Regions from separate parts of the Nonomuraea sp. IBHARD001 genome, predicted to be linked through region 2. Evidence: riboswitches for the same ligand, from Rfam matches in the RefSeq annotation. Region 2 holds a riboswitch; each other region holds the start of a gene.
The links. Region 2 has a riboswitch for cobalamin ahead of ACTWNK_RS23415 (CoA-acylating methylmalonate-semialdehyde dehydrogenase). Riboswitches for the same ligand answer to the same signal wherever they lie in the genome.
Positions count from the first base shown of each region.

Region 1: it holds a riboswitch for cobalamin, as region 2 does, so the genes downstream of both, ACTWNK_RS28935 (ribonucleoside-diphosphate reductase subunit alpha) here and ACTWNK_RS23415 (CoA-acylating methylmalonate-semialdehyde dehydrogenase) in region 2, are expected to answer to the same signal.
Region 3: it holds a riboswitch for cobalamin, as region 2 does, so the genes downstream of both, ACTWNK_RS20430 (CbtB domain-containing protein) here and ACTWNK_RS23415 (CoA-acylating methylmalonate-semialdehyde dehydrogenase) in region 2, are expected to answer to the same signal.

Region 1 covers NZ_JBWBBW010000002.1:5,875,265-5,881,271, forward strand. The annotation lists gene ACTWNK_RS28925 (mechanosensitive ion channel family protein) at 1-166, opposite strand, end outside; gene ACTWNK_RS28930 (ribonucleotide-diphosphate reductase subunit beta) at 179-1,174, opposite strand; gene ACTWNK_RS28935 (ribonucleoside-diphosphate reductase subunit alpha) at 1,174-3,351, opposite strand; cobalamin riboswitch at 3,456-3,657, opposite strand; gene ACTWNK_RS28940 (Bug family tripartite tricarboxylate transporter substrate binding protein) at 3,662-4,636, opposite strand; gene ACTWNK_RS28945 (ArsR/SmtB family transcription factor) at 4,719-5,333, opposite strand; gene ACTWNK_RS28950 (alpha/beta hydrolase family protein) at 5,415-6,007, shown strand, end outside.
Region 2 covers NZ_JBWBBW010000002.1:4,657,473-4,663,479, forward strand. The annotation lists gene ACTWNK_RS23405 (MarR family winged helix-turn-helix transcriptional regulator) at 1-476, shown strand, start outside; gene ACTWNK_RS23410 (2-phosphosulfolactate phosphatase) at 504-1,181, shown strand; cobalamin riboswitch at 1,254-1,427, shown strand; gene ACTWNK_RS23415 (CoA-acylating methylmalonate-semialdehyde dehydrogenase) at 1,566-3,062, shown strand; gene ACTWNK_RS23420 (acyl-CoA dehydrogenase family protein) at 3,068-4,207, shown strand; gene ACTWNK_RS23425 (enoyl-CoA hydratase/isomerase family protein) at 4,207-5,277, shown strand; gene mmsB (3-hydroxyisobutyrate dehydrogenase) at 5,274-6,007, shown strand, end outside.
Region 3 covers NZ_JBWBBW010000002.1:4,029,370-4,035,376, reverse strand. The annotation lists gene ACTWNK_RS20445 (putative cobaltochelatase) at 1-856, opposite strand, end outside; gene ACTWNK_RS20440 (histidine phosphatase family protein) at 853-1,590, opposite strand; gene ACTWNK_RS20435 (CbtA family protein) at 1,596-2,366, opposite strand; gene ACTWNK_RS20430 (CbtB domain-containing protein) at 2,375-2,563, opposite strand; adenosylcobalamin (AdoCbl) riboswitch at 2,564-2,710, opposite strand; gene ACTWNK_RS20425 (MmcQ/YjbR family DNA-binding protein) at 2,767-3,123, shown strand; gene ACTWNK_RS20420 (rhamnulokinase) at 3,128-4,474, opposite strand; gene ACTWNK_RS20415 (bifunctional aldolase/short-chain dehydrogenase) at 4,486-6,007, opposite strand, start outside.

The sequences.
Region 1 (6,007 bases), 1.2 Mb from region 2:
GACCGGCCGTCACGAAGCCGGGCCACGTGCACCGCCGTACCAGGTGCCTGGCCAGGTTCCACTTGCGGCCCGCCCGCAGCAGCGCCCGCCTGAGCAGCTCGACGCCGATGATCGCGGCGGCGACCACGGCGATCAGAAGCGGCCAGCTCGGTGACGACACGTTCATGCCCTCCTTGTCTCAGAATGACTCGTCGAAACTCACATTTCCCTCGACGGCCACCTGATATGCGGACACCCGGCGCTCGAAGAAGTTGGCCAGCTCCTGGACGTCCTGCAGCTCCATGAAGGCGAACGGATTGGCCGTGCCGTACCTGGTGGGCATGCCGAGGCGGCGCAGGCGCTGGTCGGCGACGTACTCCAGGTACTGGCGCATGTGCTCGACGTTCATCCCGCCGACGCCGTCGCCGCACAGGTCGCGGGCGAAGGCCAGCTCGGCCGCCACCGCCTCCTCCAGCATCTGGGTGACCTCGGCCGCCAGCTTGTCGTCGAACAGCGAGGGCTCCTCGGCCCTGACCGTGTCGACCACACTGAAGGCGAACTCCATGTGCATGGACTCGTCGCGGAAGACCCAGTTGGTGCCCGTGGCCAGGCCGGACAGCAGGCCGCGCGAGCGGAACCAGTACACGTAGGCGAAGGCGCCGTAGAAGAACAGGCCCTCGATGCAGGCGGCGAAACAGATGAGGTTGAGCAGGAACGCCCTGCGGTCGGCCGCGCTGTCCAGGCTGCGCAGGCCGCCGAGCGAGTCGATCCACTTGAAGCAGAACTCGGCCTTGTCCCTGATCGAGGGGATGTGCTCGACCGCGGCGAACGCCTTGACGCGCTCGTCGGGGTCGGGCAGGTAGGTGTCGAGCAGCGTCAGGTAGAACTGCACGTGCACCGCCTCCTCGAACAGCTGCCTGCTCAGGTACAGGCGGGCCTCGGGGGCGTTGACGTGCTGGTAGAGGTTGAGCACGAGGTTGTTGGCCACGATGGAGTCGCCGGTGGCGAAGAAGGCGACCAGCCGGTTGATGAGGTGGCGCTCCTGCTCGCTCATCCTCGCCAGGTCGGCGAGGTCGGTGTGCAGGTCGACCTCCTCCACCGTCCAGGTGTTGCGGATGGCGGCCCGGTAGCGCTCGTAGAAGTCCGGGTAGCGCATCGGGCGCAGCGTCAGGTCCATTCCAGGGTCGAGCAGCATTACTGGCACGCCTCGCAGATCTCGGGGTTCTCAAGGGAGCACGCGATCGCGTCCTCCAGGGGCTCGGCGGGTGCGGGCACCGCGGCGACCGTGGTCTGGGCGATGCGGGTCGCGGGGCGCGAGCGCAGGTAGTAGGTGGTCTTCAGCCCGGCCTTCCAGGCGTAGGCGTACATCGACGACAGCTTGCCGATCGTCGGCGTGGCCATGAACAGGTTCAGCGACTGCGACTGGTCGATGTACGGCTGGCGGGCGGCGGCCAGGTCGATCAGCGCCTTCTGCGGCAGCTCCCACGCCGTGCGGTAGAGCACCTTCAGATCGGCCGGGATCCCGGCGACGTCCTGGACGGAGCCGTCGGCCCGCTTGAGCGCGTCGCGCATCTCCTGCGTCCACAGCCCGAGGCGCTGCAGGTCCTGCACCAGATAGCGGTTGACCTGGAGGAACTCACCGGACAGCGTCTCGCGCTTGAACACGTTGGACACCTGGGGCTCGATGCACTCGTAGCACCCGGCGATGGAGGCGATCGTCGCGGTCGGCGCGATGGCGATCATCAGCGAGTTGCGCAGCCCGTTCTCGGCCACCTTGGCGCGCAGCGCCTCCCACGCCGCCGAGTCCGCCGCGCCGTAGTGGTCGGCGTGCAGCACACCGCGCGCGGCCCTGGTGTCGTCGTAGGAAGGGTGACGCCCGCGCTCGACGGCCAGGTCGGCCGAGGTGTCGTAGGCGGCCAGCGCGATCTCCTCGGCGATCCGCGTGGACAGCGCGCGCGCCTCCGCCGAGTCGAACGGCAGGCGCAGGCCGAAGAACACATCCGCCAGGCCCATCACGCCGAGCCCGATCGGCCGCCACTTGTGGTTGGCGCTCTCGGCCTCGGGCGTCGGGTAGAAGCCCAGGTCGATGGTCTTGTCCAGGAAGCGCACCGCGGTCCGCACGGTGGCGCGCAGGCGCGGCCAGTCCATGCTGTCGCCCGACAGGTGCGCGGCCAGGTTGACCGAGCCGAGGTTGCACACGGCCGTCTCGCCGTCGCTCGTCACCTCCAGGATCTCGGTGCAGAGATTGGACAGGTGGATGACGTTCTCCGGCAGCGCCGTCTGGTTGGAGGTGCGGTTGGAGGCGTCCTTGAAGGTCATCCAGCCGTTGCCCGTCTGGGCCAGCGTGCGCATCATCCGGCCGTACAGCGTGCGCGCCGGGGTCGTGCGCGACGCCAGGCCCCGCGCCTCGGCGGCACGGTAGGCGGCGTCGAACTCCTCGCCCCACAGGTCGACCAGCTCGGGCACCTCCTTGGGGTCGAACAGCGACCACTCCTGGTCGGCCTCGACCCTGCGCATGAACTCGTCGGGGATCCAGTTGGCCAGATTCAGATTGTGCGTACGGCGGGCCTCCTCGCCGGTGTTGTCGCGCAGTTCGAGGAACTCCTCGATGTCGGCGTGCCAGGACTCCAGGTAGACGCAGGCCGCGCCCTTGCGCCTGCCGCCCTGGTTGACGGCGGCCACGGAGGAGTCGAGTGTGCGCAGCCAGGGGACGATGCCGTTGGAGTGCCCGTTGGTGCCCTTGATCAGCGAACCCCGGGAGCGGACCCTGCTCCACGCGATGCCGATGCCCCCGGCGTACTTAGAGAGCCTGGCGACCTGGCCGTAGCGGTCGTAGATGCCTTCCAGCTCGTCCCGGGGCGAGTCGAGCAGGAAGCACGAGGACAGCTGCGGGCGGCGCGAGCCGGAGTTGAACAGGGTGGGCGAGCTGGGCAGGTACGACAGCGTCGACATCAGCGCGTAGAGCTCGGCCGCCTCGGCGACGGTGGCCGACAGGCCGCAGGCCACCCGCAGGAAGAAGTGCTGGGGGCGCTCCAGCACGGCCCGCGTCTCGGGATGGCGCAGCAGGTAGCGGTCGTAGACCGTGCGCAGGCCGAAGTACTCGAATCTGGCGTCGGCCCCGGTGTCGACGAGCGCGTCGAGCTCGGCGGCGTGCAGGGCGACGAACTCGGCGAGTGAGTCCTGCAGCAGGCCCTCGGCATGACAGGCAGCGACGGAGTCGGAGAAGGAGCGCACACCGTGCGCGGCGCTCTCGTCGGCGATCTCCTCGGCCAGCAGCGCGGCGGCGATCCTGGAGTTCTGCGGGTCGGTGATGACCCTGGCCGCCGCCTCTTCGATGGCCAGCCTGCGGTCGGCCTCAACGATCTGTGTCACGTGCTCTCTCCTCGCGAGCTCTTCCCCCGGCAGGGCACGCGAGAGCATGACGGCATGGATCCACCCCGGCCGTCACCGCCCGCGGACCCTCCCTCGAGGCCCTGGACATTCATCGATCGCCGGCAGGTCTTCGGACTCGCGGGCATGGTGCCTCGGCCTACTGGCCGTCGCTTCCCGGAGAGTCGCCTCTCCAGTGCTTGATGACGGCGGTCGTTCCCGCTCACCGCTGCGGGGCAGTCTCAGATTCGCACTGAGTTCCCTATTGCTCCGCCCCTGCCGGGGCGAACCAGCGACGAGCAGGATCCTACATCTAGTGGCCGTTCCCGCAACTACCCCAACAAGTTGTGTCGGGCGTGTTGAGAAGTCCGAGATCGCGCAACACCGCGCGCAGCCTGTCCGTCTCGGTGCCGAGCCAGGCGGCGAAGTCGTCGCCGCTGAGCGTGATCGGCGTCAGGCCGCCGTCGGCGCAGGCCGTGCGCCAGGGGTCGGAGCCGGTGACACTGTCGCACATCGCGACGGCGTCGTCACGTTCGGTCTCGCTCATGCCCGCCGGGCCGAGCAGGGCGCACCAGTCGGCGAAGTCCAGGCGCACCCCGCACTCGTGCAGGGTGGGGGCGTCGATGCCGGGCAGGCGCTCGGACGAGGATACGGCCAGCGCCCGCACCTTGCCCTTGTCGATGCGCGTGCGCCACTCGCCGACGCCGCCGCAGGCGACTCCGGCCTGGCCGCCGAGCAGGGCGGCGACGACCTCGCCGGTGCCCGGGTAGCCCGCATAGTCGAGCAGGCGGGCATCGGCGCCGACCCCCTGGGCGAGCAGCCCGAACAGCAGGTGGTCGGCCCCGGCCTGCGGCCCTCCGGCCAGCAGCACCCGCCCGGGGTCGGCACGCAGGTGCGAGGCCAGGTCGTCGAACGTGGCCAGCCGCGAGTTGGCGGGCACGACCAGCACCTCGGGTTCGCCGACTAGCCTGGCGATGGGCGTGCTGACGTCCAGGATCGAGCGACCGGAGTTGATCTCGGCGGCGGTCAGCGCGGGCAGCCCGCTGACGGCCAGCTTGGTGGCGGCGTCACGCGCGGCGAACGCGGAGGCGACCGGCGGCAGGTGCCCGGTCCTGCGCATGGCACGGGTGAAGGCGTAGGCGACCGAGCCGAGCTCCTGCTCGCCGGGCACGACGGCGAACTGCCCGAGCGCACGCGTCGCGGGAGCGCCCGCACTGCTCGCGGTGGCGCACCCGCTCGCACACGCGGCCAGTCCCAGACCGAGCGCGAAAAACTGCCGACGGCGCATGGGTGCCCCTCCCCCGAAGTTCCCCCTATACGAGAGGTTATCGACATGTCACTACGTGTCACATATCGGGGGTCTTATTAGCTCATAGGTCGTCGGCTGGCAGTCCGAAAAGCCGGATGTACAGGGGTCTGGCGTCCTCGGTGGCGTTCTCGGCCAAGCGCTTGTGCTTGTAGAGCAGCTCGATGTACTCGTCGAAGAAGGCGGCGAACCCCTCCCTCGTCATCCGGGCCGACCCGCGCGAGAACTTCGCCCAGTCCGGGTCGCGCCGGTAGGCCTCGGGGAAGGCGTCGAGCAGGGCGCGGTCCTCCTCGTAGGACACGCGCTGGAACTCGGCGAGCACCGCCCGGTCCCGCTCGGGCACCTCGTCCGGCGTGGGCAGGCGCACATTGTGGCCCGGCTCGACCTGGCGCCACCAGCGCTCCCTGCCGGTGGACAGCTCCGGGATCTCCTCGATGAAGCCGTGCTTCTCCAACTGCCGCAGGTGGTAGCTGGTCGTGCCGGTCTTGGCCTGGAGGATCTCGCCCAGCGTGGTGGAGGTGGCGGGGCCGTGCACGCCGAGGTGGCGCAGCATCGCCCTGCGCATGGGATGGGCCAGGGCCTTGAGCCTGCCGGGATCGCTCAGCGTCAGCGTCGTCAGGGTCGGCGACATCGAGGGCGGCGGTATCAGGGGCGGCGTCAGGGGCGGCTCATCCTTCATGAGGAGCATCCTATCCACCTGCCGAACGAGTTCTGCAGAGACTTGTTTGCCGAGAGTTCTCTGCAGACTATTGTCGGTCATATGAGAAGAATCCTCCTCCTGGCCGTCCTCTGCGCCGGCCTTCTCGCCGCTCCCGCCGCCTCCGCCTCGGGCGTGCCGCCCGCCGTACCCTCCGATCTGCGGGCGAGCGAGGTCGCCTTCGCCGGGGCCGGTGGGGTCGCCCTGCACGGCACCGTGCTGCGTCCCGCCTCGGCCGAAGGGCGGCTGCCCGGTCTGGTGCTCGTGCACGGGGCCGGTGAGACGCCCCGGACGAAACTGCTCGGCGAGGCCGTGGCGTTCGCCAGGCAAGGGCTGGCCGTACTGGTCTACGACAAGCGCACCGAGGGGTACTCGCTGTTCGAGCGCTCCTACGACCTGCTCGCACTCGACGCCGTCGCCGCGCTCGGCGCGCTCAAGGCGCAGCCGGGCACCGACCCGGCCAGGCTCGGCCTCTGGGGGCTCAGCGAAGGCGGCTGGGTGGCGCCCAACGCGGCGGCGCGCACGGCGGACGCGGCCTTCCTCGTCCTGGTCGGGGCCAACGCGCACGCGCCGCTGCGCCAGCAGAGCTGGGCCGCCGAGTCCGGCCTGCGCCGCGCCGGGGTCTCCGGCTCGCTCATCGGCGCCGTGCGCACCAT
Region 2 (6,007 bases):
ACGCCCAGGCCCTGGCCCTGACCGACGAGATCGTCGGGGAGGCGATCCCCGTCTGGGCGATCCTGGTCGTCCAGCTCAACAACCTCGTCGCCACCCGGCTCGGCGTCACCGACACCGACGTGCAGTGCCTGCACGTGCTGGGCCGGCACGGGCCGACGACACCGGGCGTGCTGGCCAAGCACGTCAACCTCACGACCGGATCGGCCTCGCGGATGATCGACCGGCTGGTCGCGGCGGGCTGCGTGCGGCGGGTGGCCGACCCGGGCGATCGCAGGCGGGTGCTCATCGAGCCCACCCCGGAGGGCCTGGAGCGGGTCTCCGGCGCCTATGCCGGACTCATCGCCAGGACGCGGGAGGATCTCGGCGATTTCGGTGAGGAGGAGCTCGGCGTCGTCCTGCGCTTCCTGGGAGCGGCCCGCGACAGCACGGCGGCCGAGATCCAGCGGCTGCGCTCGACACCCCCAGACATCGGATGACCTACGACACATGCGATCATGTCCGGAATGAGTGCTCGTTTCGTTGGTATCGAGGAGTTGGACGGCGTTCCGTCCGTCGCGGTCGTGGTGGACGTCATGCGTGCTTTCACGGTGGCCGCCTGGGCCTTCTCCCGGGGGGCCGAGGCGATCGTGCTCGCCGGGTCGCTGGAGGAGGCGCTGGACCTCAAGAGCGGCAATCCGGGCTGGGCGGCGCTCAAGGACGGGCCGCTCGCGCCCGGCTTCGACCATGTCAACTCGCCCGGCCTGCTGCGCTCGGCCGACCTGCGCGGCCGTACCCTCGTGCAGAAGACCACGGCGGGCACCGTCGGCGCGCTCGCGGTCAAGGACGCCTCGCTGGTGCTGTGCGCCTCCTTCGTGGTGGCCGGGGCCACGGCCGGGCTGCTGCGCGCTCGCGGCGAGGACGGCGTCACGTTCGTGGTCACGGGCGAGGACGGCCGGGCCGATGAGGACCTGGCCTGCGCCCAGTACATCGCCGCCCGCACCGCCGATGCCGAGACCGATGCCGCCCCCTACCTGAGCCGCGCCGCCGCCTCACGCGCCGCCGCCGAACTGGCCACCGGCGTACGGCAGGGCGTGCACGCCGACGACGTCGCCCTCTGCCTGGAGCTCGACCGCTTCCCCTTCGCCATGACGGCGAGCCCGGAGGGGCCGCTCATGGTCCTGCGCCCGCACTCCCCCGCGTGAGCGCGCGGCGGCCCTGGTGTCGCGTACGCCACAGGGCGGCCCGCTGGACTTAGTAGGACGTCCAACTATATTTTCGGGGAGAACGCTCGCGGTGCAGGGAAGCCGGTGTGAATCCGGCACGGTCCCGCCACTGTGACCGGGGATGTGCGTCATCGCTGGGCAACGGGCCACTGGCGAAAGCCGGGAAGGCCGGATGACGTGCGCTGATCCGGGAGTCAGGATACCGGCCGCGAGCCCAGCACGTGTTGTCCACGAGGATGGAGCGAACACGCATGGCATCGCAGCGCGCCCGCGACACAGGTGACCCGACGGCCACGGCACTGCCGCGTCCCTGACCCGTCTCGCCTTGCCCATCCTCGGGTCCACCTGGCGAAAGCAGGCTTCATGATCCGTGAACTGACGCATTTCATCGGCGGCAAGCACGTCCCCGGCGGGTCCGGGTCCTTCGGCGAGGTCCACGACCCCAACACCGGCGCCGTCCAGGCCAGGGTGCCGCTGGCCACGGCCGCGCAGACCAGGACGGCGATCGCCGACGCCGCCGACGCCCAGGCGGCGTGGGCGGCCTGCAACCCGCAGCGCCGCGCCCGGGTGCTGCTGGCGTTCCTGCGCCTGGTCGAGGCCGAGCGCGGCAGCCTGGCCAGGCTGCTGTCGTCCGAGCACGGCAAGACCGTGGCCGACGCCGACGGCGACATCCAGCGCGGCCTTGAGGTGGTGGAGTTCGCGGCGGGCATCCCGCACCTGCTCAAGGGCGACTACACCGACAACGCCGGCACCGGCATCGACGTGTACTCCATGCGCCAGCCGCTGGGCGTCGTGGCCGGCATCACGCCGTTCAACTTCCCCGCCATGATCCCGCTGTGGCAGGCGGCGCCCGCCCTGGCCTGCGGAAACGCCGTCGTGCTCAAGCCGTCCGAACGCGACCCGTCGGTGCCGCTGCGCCTGGCGGAGCTGTTCGTCGAGGCGGGCCTGCCGCCCGGCGTGCTGAACGTCGTGCACGGCGGCAAAGCGGCCGTCGACACCCTGCTGTCCGACGGGCGCATCGCCGCGGTCGCCTTCGTCGGCTCGACCGCGATCGCCGAGCACGTCTACACCGGCGCCACCGCGCACGGCAAACGCGCGCACTGCTTCGGCGGCGCCAAGAACCACCTGATCGTCATGCCGGACGCCGACCTCGACCAGGCGGCCGACGCCCTGATCGGCGCCGGGTACGGCTCGGCGGGCGAACGCTGCATGGCGGTCTCGGTGGCCGTCCCCGTGGGCGAGGACACCGCCGAGGCGCTGCGCGCCAAGCTCGTCGACAGGATCGCCGCCCTGCGCGTGGGCCGCTCCGACGACCCGTCGGCCGACTTCGGCCCGCTGGTCGGCCGCGACGCCCTGCGGCGCGTGCGCGACTACCTGGAGATCGGCGTGGCCGAAGGCGCCGAACTCGTCGCCGACGGCCGCACGCTGACCCCGCCCTGCGAGGGCGGCTTCTTCATCGGCCCCTCCCTGTTCGACCACGTCACCCCCGCCATGCGCGTCTACCGCGAGGAGATCTTCGGCCCGGTGCTGTCGATCGTGCGCGCGGGCGACTACGAGCAGGCGCTGCGGCTGCCGAGCGAGCACGAGTACGGCAACGGCGTGGCGATCTTCACCCGGGACGGCGACACCGCACGCGACTTCGTGCACCGGGTCGGCGCCGGCATGGTCGGCGTCAACGTGCCCATCCCGGTGCCGGTCGCCTACCACTCCTTCGGCGGGTGGAAGCGCTCGATGTTCGGCGACCTCAACCAGTTCGGTACCGACTCGGTGCGGTTCTTCACCCAGACCAAGACCGTCACCTCCCGCTGGCCGTCGGGCATCAGGACCGGCGCCAGCTTCACGATCCCGACGATGGGGTGAGGCCGATGCCCGCGCTCACGCAGGAGCAGACGGCGATCGTGCAGGCGGTCGGCGAGTTCACCCGCGAGCACCTGGCGCCGCATGCCATCGACTGGGACCGGCGCAAGCACTTCCCCGTCGACGTGCTGGTCAAGGCGGCCGAGCTCGGTCTCGGCGGCGTGTACGTCGGTGAGGAGTCGGGCGGCTCGGCGCTGTCCAGGCGCGACGGCACGCTGATCTTCGAGACGCTGGCGACCGGCTGCCCCTCCATCGCCGGGTACCTCTCCATCCACAACATGGTCGCCTGGATGATCGACCGGTACGGCAGCGCCGCCCAGCGCGCCCGCTGGCTGCCCGGCCTGTGTGCGATGCGCTCGCTGGCCAGCTACTGCCTGACCGAGCCCGGCGCCGGTTCCGACGCCGCGGCCCTGGCCACCCGGGCGGTGCGCGACGGCGGCCACTACGTCCTGGACGGCGTCAAGCAGTTCGTCTCGGGGGCGGGCGCCTCCCAGGTCTATGTCGTCATGGCCCGCACCGGAGCCTCCGGCGCGCACGGGGTGTCGGCGTTCGTCGTCGAACGCGACGACCCCGGCCTGTCCTTCGGCGGCAACGAGGAGAAGATGGGGTGGAACGCCCAGCCCACCCGCCAGGTCGTGCTCGACGGCGTGCGCGTGCCCGCCGACCGGCTGCTCGGCGGCGAGGGCGACGGCTTCCGCATCGCGATGAGCGGCCTCAACGGCGGCAGGCTCGGCATCGCCGCCTGCTCGCTCGGCGGTGCGCGCGCGGCGCTGGAGGCCAGCACCGCCTACCTGGGCGACAGGCACGCCTTCGGCGCCCGGCTGTCGCAGGCGCAGGGGCTGCAGTTCCAGCTGGCCGACATGGCCACCGAGCTGGAGGCCGCACGCGCGCTGCTGTGGCGGGCGGCGACGGCGCTCGACGAGGGCGACCCCAAGGCGGTCGAACTGTGCGCGATGGCCAAACGTTTCGTCACCGACACCGGGTTCGCCGTGGCCGACCGGGCTCTGCAGCTGCACGGCGGCTACGGCTATCTCACCGAGTACGGCATCGAGAAGATCGTGCGCGATCTGCGGGTGCACCAGATCCTCGAAGGGACCAACGAGATCATGCGCGTCATCGTCGCCCGAGGCCTGATCGGGGCCGCCTGATGGACATCGAGACCACACGCTCCGGACCGGTCGGCCACATCCTGCTCAACCGCCCCAAGGCCATCAACGCGCTGACCCACGAGATGGTCCGCCACATCGACGCCGCCCTGCGCGCCTGGGAGGGCGACGACGCGGTCGAGGCCGTGCTGATCAGCGGCGCGGGCGAGCGCGGCCTGTGCGCCGGGGGCGACATCCGCTCGATCTACCACGACATCGGCGAAGGCGGCCTGGCCACCCCCGCCTTCTGGCGCGACGAGTACCGGCTCAACGCCCATGTCGCCGCCTACGCCAAGCCGTACGTGGCGCTCATGGACGGGCTGGTGATGGGGGGCGGCGTCGGGGTTTCGGCGCACGGCAGCGTGCGGGTGGTCACCGAACGCACCCGGCTGGCGATGCCCGAGGTCGGGATCGGGCTGGTGCCCGACGTGGGCGGCACGTACCTGCTCTCGCGCGCGCCGGGCGAGATCGGGCTGCATCTCGCGCTGACCGGGGCCGCGATCGGGGCGGGAGACGCCATCGCCTGCGGGCTCGCCGACCACTTCGTGCCCTCGGCCGCGCTGCCGGCCTTCCAGCGGGCGCTGGTCCAGGACGGCGTCGCGGGGGCGCTGCGGGCCTGGGCCGAGCCGCCGCCCGCCGCGGTGCTGCCGGGGCGGCGCGACTGGATCGACGCCTGTTACGCGGCCGAGAGCGTTCCGGAGATCGTCGAGGAGCTGCTGGCCGGCGGCGACGGCGCGGCCAAGGAGGCGGCCGAGCAGATCGCGGCCAAGGCGCCGACCGCGCTGCGCGTGACGCTGCGGGCCGTGCGGCGCGCCGGGCTGCTCGGCTCGCTCGGGGAGGTGCTCGACCAGGAGTACCGCGTCTCCTGCCGTGCGCTGGCCCACCCCGACCTGCGTGAGGGCATCCGCGCCCAGGTCATCGACAAGGACAGGTCGCCGCGCTGGGCGCAGGCCGCCTCCGCCGGGGAGATCGCCGCCTTCTTCGCCCCCCTCGGCGACGGGGAGCTGGGACTGTCGTCCGGCGACAGGGGGCTGGGAGCGTCATTCGGTGACAGGGGGCTGGGGCCGTCATGAGGATCGCCTTCATCGGCCTGGGCAACATGGGCACCCCCATGGCGGGCAACCTGGCCAAGGCGGGCCACGACGTGCACGGCTTCGACCTCGACACCGAGGCCCTGCGGGCGGCGAGCGCGCTCGGGGTACGGGCCGCCGCGTCGGCGGGCGACGCCGTCGAGGCGGCGGAGCTGGTCATCACCATGCTGCCCGCCGGACGGCACGTCCTGAGCTGCTACGCCGGCATCCTTCCCGCCCTTCGGCCGGGCACGCTGCTGGCCGACTGCTCGACCGTCGACGTGGCCGACGCGCGCGAGGCGGCGGCCCTGGCGGTCGCGGCCGGGCATCGGGCGCTGGACGCGCCGGTCTCGGGCGGTGTGGCGGGCGCGGGCGCGGCGACGCTGACGTTCATGGTGGGCGCGGGCGAGGCCGACTTCGCCGCCGCCGAACCGGTCCTTTCCGCCATGGGCCGCCGGGTCGTGCACTGCGGCGGTCCCGGCGCCGGGCAGGCGGCGAAGATCTGCAACAACATGATCCTGGGCGCCTCGATGATCGCCGTCAGCGAGGCGTTCGTGCTGGGCGAGCGTCTCGGCCTCTCCCACCAGGCCTTGTACGACGTGGCGTCGGCCGCCTCCGGGCAGTGCTGGGCGCTGACCGCCAACTGCCCGGTGCCCGGCCCGGTGCCCGCCAGCCCCGCCAACCACGACTACCGGCCCGGGTTCGCCGGGTCGCTCATGGCCAAGGACCTGGG
Region 3 (6,007 bases), 630 kb from region 2:
CGGCGGCGTTGGCGGTGACCAGGTCGGCGCGCAGGCCGTCGACCTCGAAGGCGGCGCACACGGTGGCGATCTGGCGCAGCCGCGCGTCGGGCAGGACGACGGCGGCCACCCTGGCCCTGGCCGAGGCGATGCTGGCGGCCAGCGCCGCCTCCTGCTCGCGCCAGCGCGCGGCGAACGCCCCGGGATCGGCGTCGAAGGCCAGGCGGCGGCGCACGACCTCGGCGCGTTCCACCGGATCGCGTGAGGCGCGTACCTCGACGGTGAGGCCGAAGCGGTCGAGCAGCTGCGGGCGCAGCTCGCCCTCCTCCGGGTTCATGGTGCCCACCAGCAGGAACCTGGCGGCGTGCCGCACCGACACGGCCTCGCGCTCCACATAGTTGGTGCCGAGCGCGGCGGCGTCGAGCAGCAGGTCGACCAGGTGGTCGTGCAGCAGGTTCACCTCGTCGACATAGAGCACGCCCCGATGGGCCGCGGCCAGCAGGCCGGGCTCGAACGCCTTCACGCCCTCGGTCAGCGCCCGCTCCAGGTCGAGCGAGCCGACCAGCCTGTCCTCGGCCGCGCCCACCGGCAGCTCCACCAGCGCGGCGGCCCTGACCTGCGATCCCGCGCCCTTCTCGTGCGGCCCGTCGGGGCAGGAGGCGTCGGGCGCGGCGGGGTCGCAGCCGAACCGGCAGCCCGATACCACCTCCACCGGCGGCAGCTGGGCGGCCAGCGCCCTGACGATCGTGGACTTGGCGGTGCCCTTCTCGCCTCGCACCAGGACGCCGCCCACGCGTGGCGAGACGGCGTTCAGCACCAGTGCGAGCTTGAGGTCCGCCAGGCCGACGACGGCGCTGAACGGATAGGCAGGGATCACGAAGGGACCTTCCTGTTGACGTAGGCGATCCGCCAGCCGTTCCCGGCGGCGGTCAGCTCGGTGAAGGACAGGGGGGCGAGGTCGAAGCGCAGGCCCGCGGACGACGGCAGCCCGAGCGCGTGACACAGCCCGGCGCGGATCAGCCCCGCGTCGCCGATCAGCACGACGCTCTCCCCCAGCCTGGCGTGCGAGGCGGCCCCGAACACCGCCAGCCTGGCCGCCACCCGGTCGACCATGGCGTCGAGGCTCTCCCCGCCGTGCGGCGCCGACCCGGCATCGGCCAGCCACCCGGCCAGCGCCTGCGGCTCCTCCACGGCGACCGCCGCGTACGGCAGGCCGCTCCAGCGCCCGTGGTCGGCCTCGGCCAGCACGTCCTCGGCGACCGGCGTCAGGCCGAGCGCCCGGCCGGTCGCCATGGCGGAGGGATGCGGCGCGCATCTGCACACCACCGCCCCCCGCGCCCAGCGCGCGACGGCGTCGCGCAACTGCGTGGCCTTGGCCAGCGCCGCCGGGTCCGGCCGATCGGCCGGATCGAGCGACCCGGGGGCGGTTCGGCCCTCCAGAGGAGGGCCGGGCTCCCGGCTCGCGGTCCGTGCGCCTGCCCCTGCCCCGCCCGGCAAAGCGGCGGGCCGGGGGCCGTGGGCGTCCAGGACGGGGGTGCCGGGGAAGCGGGCTTCGCGCATGCCCGGGGTCATGGCCTGCCTGACGAACAGCAGGCGACGACCTGCGGGCATGCCGCTCAGCCCGGTGAGGTCGCCGGGACGGCGCGCAGGTCGCGGGTGCGGGCGGCGCGGTCGCCGACATAGCCGAACAGCACGCCGAACGCCGTCCAGAACACCAGCTGCGTCCCGAGCGAGGCCAGCCTGAACTCCCAGAGCAGCGAGGCGGGGAAGCCTTCGGCGACCTCGTCGATCTTCGGCAGCAGCAGCCACGCGGCCACGACCGGCACCAGGAAGGCCAGGACCGCACCGCCCCACTTGGCCCACGGCCCGCTGCCCGGCGACACCCTGCGCGCGGTGGCGACCGCGACGGCGGTGGCGGCGAGGCCGACCAGCACCATGACCACGTACAGCAGGGTCCTGCTGTTGATGGTCTCGGGATCCCCCACCGCCGGAGGGTTGGCCGGATATTTCAGGAACGGTACAACGATGACGGCGACGAAAGCCGTGGCCGAGGCCACGACGGCCAGGGCGGCGTCCGAGCGGGGACCGACCCGGCCGCGCAGCCCGGCGAACACGAGGGCGAACACGCCGCCGACCGCGACGCCGTACAGGCCGAGTGCGAGGAAGAGGCCGGCCTTCTGCATGGGTCTGGTGACCTCGGCCTCCTCGTGCGAGTGGCCGTCGGCGGGCTCGGGCTCGGCCGCGGGGGGCGCGGCGGCCGCCGCAGCCTCCTCGATGGCGATGGCCGCGTCGACGCGCGGCTCCCCGAGCGTGAAGGCGAAGGCAGCGGCGATCAGTCCGGCGACCAGCCCCACGAGCAGGCCCCGGACGAGCAGGGTGCGTACCACGACGTCCCCTAGTGGCAGGGCACGCCGAGCAGGTGACGCCCGTCGTGCATGAGTTCGTGGAGGAACGTACCCGTCTGCGAGATGGCGCCGTTGTCCATCAGCACCAGATACGCCAGCAGCAGGAACACCGGCACGGCCAGCAGCCAAGGGCGCAGGCTGGGCAAGGGCACGGTCGTCGGACCGGTCAGGTCACTCATCAGGCCTCCTTAGGGATCACGCGTCCCAATGCATGAGGACGCGGCGGCCAAGAGACCTGGCTCCCGGGCTCAAGGCCCGGATACAGTGGCGCGACCGCACCGGCATCTCACCGGATTTCCCATCGGCCACCGCGAAATCATCCGGAACGTATCGTTTTCCATCACGCCCGTCAACAACGTCGCCTAGGGTAGGAAGGCTGTTCATGCTCACCGTCGACGACGTACGCCGACTGGCCGTCACCCTCCCCCGGACCACCGAACACCTGATCAGGGACAGGGTGAAGTTCAGGGTCGGCTCGATCGTCTACGTCGCCTTCTCCCGCGACGAGACCCTCATGGGCTTCGGCTTCCCCAAGGAGGAGCGCGCGGCCCTGGTCGCCGCCGAGCCGGAGAAGTTCCTGCTTCCGCCCGAGTCGAGCATGCGCTACCAGTGGGTGATGGCCAGGATGTCGGCCCTGGGCGCCGACGAGATGCGCGAGCTGGTCGTGGACGCCTGGCGCATGTGCGTCCCGAAGAAGCTCCGCGTCCTCGTCGACGACCGCGGCCACCCGGTGCCCTGAGCGGTCAGTCCGGCTCGTGGCGCACCGGCGCGAAGCTCTGCCGTACGGCGGCGCGCACGTCGGGCACGGCGCCTGCCGCCCGCGCCTGGACCAGGGCGTTGCCGAGCGCGGTGGCCTCGGCCGGACCCGCGAGGACCGGCAGGCCGCACGCGCGTGCGGTCAGGCGGCACAGCAGGGCGTTGCGCGAGCCGCCGCCGACCAGGTGCACGACCTCCACAGGGCGGCCCGACAGCCTGACCGCGTCCTCGATCGCACGGCGGTGCCCCTCGGCCAGCGAGTCCAGCACGCACCGCACGGTCTCGGCCCGGGTCGCGGGCGGACGCAGGCCCGCGCGCACGCAGGCGTCGGCGATCCTGGCCGGCATGTCGCCCGGCGGCTGGAAGGCCGGGTCCGAGACGTCCACGACCGGCCCGCCCCGCACCTCGGCCGCCCCGGCCAGCAGGCCGTCCAGGTCGGCCGTGCCCCAGGTACGCAGGCACTCCTGCAGCAGCCACAGGCCCGTGACGTTGCGCAGGAACCTGACCGTGCCGTCGAGGCCCGCCTCGTTGGTGAACCCGGCGGCCCCGGCCTCGGCCGTCGTCACGGGCGCGTCCAGCTCGAGCCCGGCCAGCGACCAGGTGCCGCACGAGATGTAGGCGAAGGCGGGCCCGGCGGCGGGCACCGCGGCCACGGCCGAGGCCGTGTCGTGCGAGGCGACGGCGAGCACCGGCGTGCCGTCGCCGGTGACGCCCAGCCGCTCGCCCGGCGCGGCGATCGGCGGGAACAGGGACGCGTCGATGCCGAGCTCGCCCATCAGCGCGGTGTCCCACGCCTGGGTACGCGGGTCGAGGAGCTGGGTGGTCGAGGCGTTGGTCAGCTCGGCGCCGATCCGGCCCGTCAGCCAGTACACGATCAGGTCGGGCACCAGCAGCAGCGTCCTGGCCGCCGCGAGTTGCGCCGACCCGGCGGCCGAGCGCAACTGGTTGACGGTGTTGAACGGCTGCCACGCGATGCCCGTGCGCTCCCACAGTCCCGGGTCGCCGACCGATGAGGTACGGCCGTCGCGGTAGTGCACGGGGTTGCCGAGCAGCCGCCCGTCGGCGTCGAGCAGCCCGTAGTCGACCGCCCAGCCGTCCACGCCGATCCCGTCGACCGGCCCGGCCGCGCGCAGCCCTTCGAGCACGCCGCGGTGCAGGCGCAGGACGTCCCAGTGCAGGACGCCGCCCGCCCGCACCGGCACGTTCGCGAACCTGTGCGCCTCGCGCAGCCGCACGTCCGCGCCGCCGGGCCCGATCTCGGCCACCACGACCCGCCCGCTGGAGGCGCCGAGGTCGACGGCGGCCCACCGCGTGTGCGTGGGTCGTGTGCTCATCGGTCGTGTGTTCATCGCAGGAACGCCGCGGCGACGCCCGCGTCGACGGGCACCAGCAGCCCGGTCGTGCGGGTGAGCGTGGTCAGCGCGAACACGGCGTCGGCGACGTGCTCGGGCAGCACCTCGCGCTTGAGCAGCGTGCGCCCGGCGTAGAAGACGCCCAGGTCGGCCTCGGCCACGCCGTACACGGCGGCGCGCTTGGCGCCCCAGCCTCCGGCGAAGATGCCGGAGCCGCGGACGACGCCGTCGGGGTTGACGCCGTTGACGCGGATGCCGAACCCGCCGAGCTCGGCCGCCAGCAGCCGTACCTGGTGCGCCTGGTCGGCCTTGGCCGCGCCGTAGGCGACGTTGTCGGGCCCGGCGAACACGGCGTTCTTCGAGGCGATGTAGACGATGTCGCCGCCGAGCCCCTGCTCGACCATGACCCGGGCGCTCTCCCTCGACACCAGGAAGGAGCCGCGTGCCATCACGTCGTGCTGCAGGTCCCAGTCGGCCACCGTGGTGTCGAGCAGCGGTCGCGACAACGACAGCCCGGCATTGTTGACGACCAGGTCGAGCCCGCCGAAGGCGAGCACCGCCTGCCGTACGGCCGAGCGGACCTGCTCCTCGGAGGTGACGTCCACCTCGACGGCGACGGCCACGTCGGGCGAGCCGATCGAGGCGGCGACCTCGCGGGCGGCGGCCGGGTCGCGGTCGGCGACGACCACGCACGCGCCCTCGGCCGCCAGGCGGCGCGCGGTCGCGGCGCCGATGCCGGAGCCACCGCCCGTGACCAGGGCGATCCTGGCGGCCAGCGGCTTGGGCGCGGGCATCCGGCGCAGCTTGGCCTCCTCCAGCTCCCAGTACTCGATGCGGAACTTCTCCGCCTCCGGGATCGGCGCGTAGGTGGAGACGGACTCGGCGCCGCGCATCACCTGGACGGCGTTGAGGTAGAACTCGCCCGCCACCCTGGCGGTCTGCTTGTCCCTGCCGAAGGAGAGCATGCCGACGCCGGGCAGCAGCACGATGGCGGGATCGGCGCCACGCATCGGCGGCGAGCCGGGCGTGGCGTGCCTGGCGTAGTAGGCGGCGTAGGCGGCGCGGTAGTCGGCGTGCAGCTCCCGCAGCCTGGCCTCGACCTCGGCGAGCGGCGCGTCGCCCGGCAGGTCGAGCACCATCGGCGCGACCTTGGTGCGCAGGAAGTGGTCGGGGCAGGAGGTGCCGAGCGCGGCCAGGCGCGGGTGTTCGGCGCGTGCCACGAAGTCGAGCACCTCGGGCGAGTCGGTGAAGTGCCCCACGACCGGCAGGTCACTGGCGGCCAGCCCGCGCACCAGCGGCAGCAGGTCGGCCGCGCGCTCGCGTCTGGCCTGCGGGTCCAGCGTCCGGTGGATCACCTCGCCGAAGGGGTCGGGACGGCCGTGCTCGGCGAGGTACGACTCGGCGGTGCGGATGATCTCCAGGGATCTGGCCTGGCACTCCTGCGACGTCGCGCCCCACGCGGTGATGCCGTGGCCGCCGAGCACGACGCCGATGGCCTCGGGGTGCTCGCGTTCG